DNA from 2 places in the Shewanella sp. 10N.286.52.E4 genome. Region 2 is predicted to be linked to the other one. Evidence: predicted binding sites of a transcription regulator. Region 2 holds the regulator's gene; the other holds the start of a gene.
The links. The regulator FliA, encoded in region 2, starts transcription of late flagellar genes. The targets are predictions, from matches to a motif close to CTAAAGNTNNNNNNNNNNNNGCCGATA.
Positions count from the first base shown of each region.

Region 1: the regulator FliA is predicted to act here: its motif matches at 1,967-1,993, upstream of AB4153_RS02650 (VC2046/SO_2500 family protein).

Region 1 is NZ_JBFRJJ010000005.1:61,553-64,969, forward strand. It holds gene queE (7-carboxy-7-deazaguanine synthase QueE) at 1-132, shown strand, start outside; gene AB4153_RS02630 (PLP-dependent cysteine synthase family protein) at 255-1,316, opposite strand; tRNA gene AB4153_RS02635 (tRNA-Tyr) at 1,539-1,623, opposite strand; tRNA gene AB4153_RS02640 (tRNA-Tyr) at 1,704-1,788, opposite strand; tRNA gene AB4153_RS02645 (tRNA-Tyr) at 1,819-1,903, opposite strand; gene AB4153_RS02650 (VC2046/SO_2500 family protein) at 2,028-2,531, shown strand; gene AB4153_RS02655 (DUF406 family protein) at 2,664-2,951, shown strand; gene AB4153_RS02660 (EAL domain-containing protein) at 3,184-3,417, shown strand, end outside.
Region 2 is NZ_JBFRJJ010000028.1:82,795-86,211, reverse strand. It holds gene flhF (flagellar biosynthesis protein FlhF) at 1-411, shown strand, start outside; gene AB4153_RS16475 (MinD/ParA family protein) at 416-1,297, shown strand; gene AB4153_RS16470 (RNA polymerase sigma factor FliA) at 1,290-2,009, shown strand; gene cheY (chemotaxis response regulator CheY) at 2,053-2,436, shown strand; gene AB4153_RS16460 (protein phosphatase CheZ) at 2,451-3,188, shown strand; gene AB4153_RS16455 (chemotaxis protein CheW) at 3,205-3,417, shown strand, end outside.

The DNA.
Region 1 (3,417 bases), on a different contig from region 2:
ACCACAGGTAAAACCATTTGTTTACAACCAATCAGTCAAAAGCCAAGAGCGACTGAACTTGCGATGAAAACCTGTATTGCACGTAACTGGCGATTATCAATCCAAACACATAAGTATTTAGATATTGATTAATAAGTTGTACAAGAGAACTTCACGTTAAGTTACTCAGCATTCTGATTATAAAAAAACCGCTATTAAGCGGTTTTTTTATGCAAACTAATCAGTCATTAAATACGCTATTTGAGTAAGCGAGACTATTTAAGTGAACCAGACGTATTAAACTTTTCTAACAATGCATCATACTGCGCTGTTGAGCCGATATTGTTATCAATCCATTGTGCATTGTAATAAGTATCAAGATAACGTTCACCTGAATCACATAAAAGCGTCACTAGCGAACCCGTTTGGCCTGCTTGTTTCATTGCGCAGGCAAGTTCCAGCACACCGTATAAATTAGTTCCTGTAGAGGGACCGACTTTTCTTCCAATCAACTTGGCAAGCCAATTCATGGTTGCAAGAGAAGCAGCGTCTGGGATTTTTTTCATGTCATCTACAACACCTGCAATAAATGAAGGCTCAACTCTTGGTCGACCAATACCCTCAATTTTACTGCCATTTTCACAGGTGATTAATTGATCGCCTTGATGATAGTAGTCGTAAAAGACCGAGTTTTCTGGGTCAACAACACATAACTTGGTCGATAATTGCTGATAGTTCAAATAACGGCCTATGGTAGCGGATGTGCCACCAGTGCCTGGACTCATCACAATCCATTCAGGTATTGGATAGGGCTCTTTTTGCATTTGATTAAATATAGAATCAGCGATGTTGTTATTACCACGCCAATCGGTCGCACGTTCAGCATAAGTAAATTGATCCATATAGTGACCATTTAATTCCTCTGCTAAACGTTGCGATTCTGCATATATTTTACTGCTATGATCAACAAAGTGGCATTGGCCGCCATAAAATTCGATTTGCTCAATTTTGGTTTTTGCGGTCGATGAAGGCATGACGGCAATAAAAGGTAGACCTAATAAACGTGAAAAATATGCTTCTGATACGGCAGTGCTGCCTGATGATGACTCAATGATACTGGTGTGTTCGTTTACCCAACCGTTGGATATGGCATATAAGAACAATGAACGAGCTAATCGGTGTTTGAGACTGCCAGTTGGGTGAGTGCTTTCATCTTTAAGGTAAATATCGATGCCATCAAGTTGCGGAAGGTCTAATTTGATTAAGTGCGTGTCAGCGCTTCTCTGAAAGTCCGCTTCGATTTTGGCGATTGCCTGTTTAACCCATTGTTTAGACATAATGGAACCTTTAAAAGAAAAGAGATCAATATCATAGTCTTATTTATATTTTGCTTAAAGGATGTTTTAGCCGATGAAAGGTAAAAATCATTAATTTACAGTTAGGTAATAGAAGGCGTTCTGATTAATGTGAGCAAGATCAAAAAATATCAGTTTAAAAACGAGACAAACTTAATCAAGAAATAAAGAATAAAATGAGATTTCATTTTAAAGCATAAGAAGTGGTGGAGGGAGAAGGATTCGAACCTTCGAAGGCTGAGCCGTCAGATTTACAGTCTGATCCCTTTGGCCACTCGGGAACCCCTCCACATTTTCTTACTTGTCTTACTTTTTATGCAAAATTGTTGGCCACAACAATTTATTTTTAATAATAACCATACCGATAAATGGTGGAGGGAGAAGGATTCGAACCTTCGAAGGCTGAGCCGTCAGATTTACAGTCTGATCCCTTTGGCCACTCGGGAACCCCTCCACGAAACGGTATATTTATCATTGGTGCAAATGGTGGAGGGAGAAGGATTCGAACCTTCGAAGGCTGAGCCGTCAGATTTACAGTCTGATCCCTTTGGCCACTCGGGAACCCCTCCTCAATTGCGGCGAGAATAATAGTCACGAATTAAATATAAGTAAAGCCAAAATCGAAAATAACTCTCAAGTATTTGTTCAAGTGGTCGATAAAATAACAATCGCAGTAATTAATGATGTTTTTATATGCAAATTGAGTTTCCTTTAGTCAATGAACTACAACTGGGCAATCGTTTAAATGATGCGATTGAACATGATCGTCGTGGTGAATTTGGCCTTCTTTTATCTATGTTGTCTGTTGATGCTCGTGACATGTCACAATTTCAACTTGATAAAGAACTCAATGTCGATGAAAAACTATACAAAACTTTTCAGTTACCTCAAGCTCAACAACTCGTATGTGATTTATCACAACAGCAAGCTATAGATCACGCCACTGATTTTCAACGCGGCGGGGTATCGCAATTTCATTTACAACAAGCTTTAAAACCCGAAGCATTAGTGACTCGCGGGCAATATGAGGATGAAATGCAAATCGTTTTGGCTAATTGCGATGAGCTTACTAAATTAAAACACCAACAATCAGTTCCAGAAATTACAGAAATAAATCAAATTCATTTCTTAGATCAATTAGCCACTCAGCGTAAAATAAGTGAGACTTTAGCAAACCAGCTTTATGCAGTTGCTTGATTTTTAAACTGTAATGATTGTTGTTGTCACATTTGTTGAATATTATGTTCTGCTAATTGTGTGAACTAGCTAGATAATAAATGACAGTTTTTACGTTATGCTGACGCTTTATAGCAGTGAAAGGCGATTAATATGATTAAAACGATTACTAAGCAAGACGTTCAAGTTAGTGATAGCTGTAATGATTGTGGTTCATTTGTTGATATCGGTACTGTGATCGATGAACAAGATACGCAGTTGATTTTGCAAGTTGAAGGCGAAACAGCCTTAGCGGATGCTCAGGCGATTATTGAAAAAGCAGAAACACGATTTGACTCTGTTAACACTCGTTTTGATGAAACCGACAATCACATAACGGTGTTTATTGAGTTTGAATTTACAGCTGAAAAAATGATTTTTCAGTTAGAAAACAGTCTGTAAAAGCGAAAACTCTTGGTTACAATCTAAATTTAAGGGTTACATCTTGCAATTTTATGTCGTAAGTGTAACCTTCGTAACACTAATACTTTTGGGATAGACCTTTTGTTTATTCCTATATACAGGTTTTTTTCTGTATAACACTTATGGGTATGATAATTACCCTGATTTTAAATGGATAAAGACCTCCTAAGAATGAGGTCAACCCGATTGCTATGCTGTCTTTTTGGGAATAATAATGAAGCAAACTGAGCAACACTTATTAGAGTTAATTGTAAACTCTGTGGCTAAAGAAAAGGGGGACTTCACCGGAACCTCTGAATTAGTCTGTAAATTGCTGTTGAAGCATTTTAATGCCACTTGTGTGTCTGTTATTTCTCTACGAAATAAAGCACTTGAGCAAAAAGTTGTTGCCTGCCTTTCCCCAGTAGTCGCTATTAGTGATGCGATTAAGCAATTACGTCATGAT
Region 2 (3,417 bases):
GTATTAATAGATACAGCTGGGATGGGGCAGCGTGATATGCGCCTTTATCAGCAGTTAGATGATTTAATGGCAAATACAAGAATACCGATTAGAAGTTATCTAGTCATGTCTGCAACCTCTCAAAGAAGAGTGTTACAAGATGCTGTTGAGCATTTTAAAAGAATCCCATTATCAGGGGTGATTTTGACCAAATTAGATGAATCGGTTTCGATTGCTGGCGCATTAAGTGTATTGATTCAAAATGGGTTACCATTAAGCTATATAACAGATGGTCAACGTGTTCCAGAAGATATGCAAGTTGCTGATACGCTTATGCTCGCAAAACAAGCGTTAGCAGCATTAAACGACACCAAACCTCAAACGTCACATGACACTGCGTGGTCAAATGACATGGCCTATGCATTCGAGTAACAATATGACCAGAGATCAAGCAAGTGGTTTACGTATGATGAATCAACCAAATAACGATAAAGTAAAAGTAATTGCAGTTAGTGGCGGCAAAGGCGGCGTGGGTAAAACCAGTGTGTCTATTAATACCGCTGTTGCGCTCGCTGAAAAAGGTAAACGAGTGTTAGTACTCGATGCCGATTTAGGCTTAGCAAATGTTGATGTGATGCTAGGTATTCGAGCAGAACGCAATTTATCCCATGTACTTTCTGGCGAAGCAGAGTTGGACGATATTATTGTCCGTGGCCCTAAAGGTATTGGCATTGTGCCTGCCACTTCAGGGACTCAAGCCATGGTCGAGCTTACACAAGCTCAGCATGTCGGCTTAATTCGCGCCTTCAGTGAAATGAAAACTCAATTCGATATCTTAATTGTCGATACCGCTGCCGGTATCTCGGATATGGTGCTGAGTTTCTCCCGTGCCTCACAAGATGTGTTGATTGTTGTTTGTGATGAACCGACATCAATAACCGATGCCTACGCCTTAATTAAAATCCTAAGTCGTGAACATGGCGTCTTTCGTTTTAAAATTGTGGCGAATATGGTCAGAAGTTTGCGCGAAGGCATGGAATTATTTGCCAAACTCAGTAAAGTGACGGATAGATTCTTGGATGTCGCTTTAGAATTAGTTGCTACGGTTCCATTTGACGAAAATTTAAGAAAATCAGTTCGTAAACAAAAATTGGTTGTCGAAGCTTTTCCTAAGTCACCTGCAGCGATTGCTTATCATGGTTTAGCGAATAAAATTATGAGCTGGCCTGTTCCTCAACAGCCAGGCGGCCATCTTGAGTTCTTTGTCGAACGATTAGTTCAACGTAAAGATCAACAAGAGGATTCAACGAGTGAATAAAGCCGCTGCGTATACTCAGTTTGATAATAAAACTTCAATTGTTGAACAGTATGCTCCGTTGGTAAAAAGAATTGCTCATCATATGTTGGCAAGGCTGCCAGCATCAGTGCAATTGGATGACTTATTACAAGCAGGGATGATGGGGTTATTGGAAGCATCATCGAAGTTTGATGGCAGTAAAGGGGCTAAATTTGAAACCTTTGCTGGCATCCGAATTCGTGGTTCAATGATTGATGAAATCCGCCGAGGTGATTGGGTTCCTCGTTCTGTACATCGTAACCAACGTCGTGTTGCCCAGGTTATTGATGAATTAGGACAAGAGCTCGGCCGTGATGCAAAAGATATTGAAATTGCTGAAAAATTAGAGATGACTCTTGAAGAGTATCATCATATTCTAAATGATGTTTCAGTGGGGAAGATCATCGGGATTGAAGATCTTGGTGTATCTGAAGATGTGATTGTAACAGCAGAGTCTACTCCTGATGAGAGCTTTGAGTCACTTGCTGAAATGCAATTTAAATCAGCACTATCTGAAGCAATTACAACATTACCCGAAAGAGATGCGTTAGTTTTGTCGCTATATTATGACGAAGCATTAAATTTAAAAGAAATCGGTGCCATTCTTGAGGTCAGCGAGTCGCGTGTTAGCCAGATATTAAGTCAGGCAATGCTGCGTCTTAAAGGCAAACTCAAGCATTGGACACAGGTATAATTATTAATATAGAGCACAGTGTATGAGCTCACCGGAGGAAACCTTGGACAAGAATATGAAGATTCTTATTGTTGATGACTTTTCAACAATGAGACGTATCATCAAGAACTTGTTGCGAGACTTGGGATTCAACAATACCCAAGAAGCAGATGATGGCTCAACCGCCTTACCAATGTTACAAAAAAGCGAATTTGATTTTGTTGTAACTGACTGGAATATGCCAGGCATGCAAGGTATTGACTTGCTTAAGGCGATTCGTGCTGATGATTCACTCAAGCATTTACCCGTGTTAATGGTAACTGCAGAAGCAAAACGCGAACAGATTATTGCTGCAGCGCAAGCGGGTGTGAATGGTTACGTAGTAAAACCGTTTACTGCTGCAACGTTAAAAGAAAAACTCGATAAAATATTTGAACGTTTAGCATAAGCTAAGGATAAGTTATGCAGGCAGCAATATCAGGGCTGATCGACCTTGAACAAGCAAAGCAACTCGTAAAACTGCTCGAAGATGGCCAACAAGAACAAGCTGATGAAGTCATTCGTGACTTATCAGCGCCTCTTCAGCGGGATTTATTTGATGAAGTCGGAAAGTTGACACGTCAACTTCATAGTTCATTAAATGAGTTCCAAATTGATACCCGTTTAGCCGAACTTGCCAATACTGAAATACCTGACGCAAAAGAAAGATTAAACTTTGTTATCGATATGACAGAGCAAGCTGCAAATAAAACTATGGATGCAGTTGAAGAATGTTTACCTTTGGCCGATACAATAATTAATAACATTCAATCGGTCACACCCATGTGGGACAAATTGATGCGTAGAGACATCGCGTTAAGCGAATTTAAATCTCTGTGTCATGAGGTTCAACATATCATGTCTCATAGCGAGCATGACTCAGGTAGATTAAAGGAATTGCTCAATCAAATTTTGATGGCGCAAGATTTCCAAGATCTAACTGGCCAAATGATCCGTCGTGTTATTGATTTAGTCAGAGAAGTTGAGAGCAATTTAGTCTCCATGCTCACTATTTTTGGCGAAAGCGCAGCAGACTCAACACGGGTCGTTGATGACAATAAAATTGAAGCAGAAGGTCCCATCTTGAATGCTGAAACCCGTGAAGACGTGGTAACAGGCCAAGATGAAGTTGATGATCTGCTATCAAGTCTGGGTTTCTAATTAGGAGTCAAATTTAATGTCTTTTGATGTTGATGAAGAGATACTCCAGGACTTTTTGATTGAAGCTGGTGAAATTTTAGAGCTTCTACAAGAGCAACTCGTCGCTCTTGAAAATAATCCTGATGATGCTGATTTACTTAATGCTATTTTTAGAGGTTTCCACACAGTAAAGGGTGGTGCAGGTTTTTTAAGCTTGGGCCCTATGGTCGACGTTTGTCATGAAGCAGAG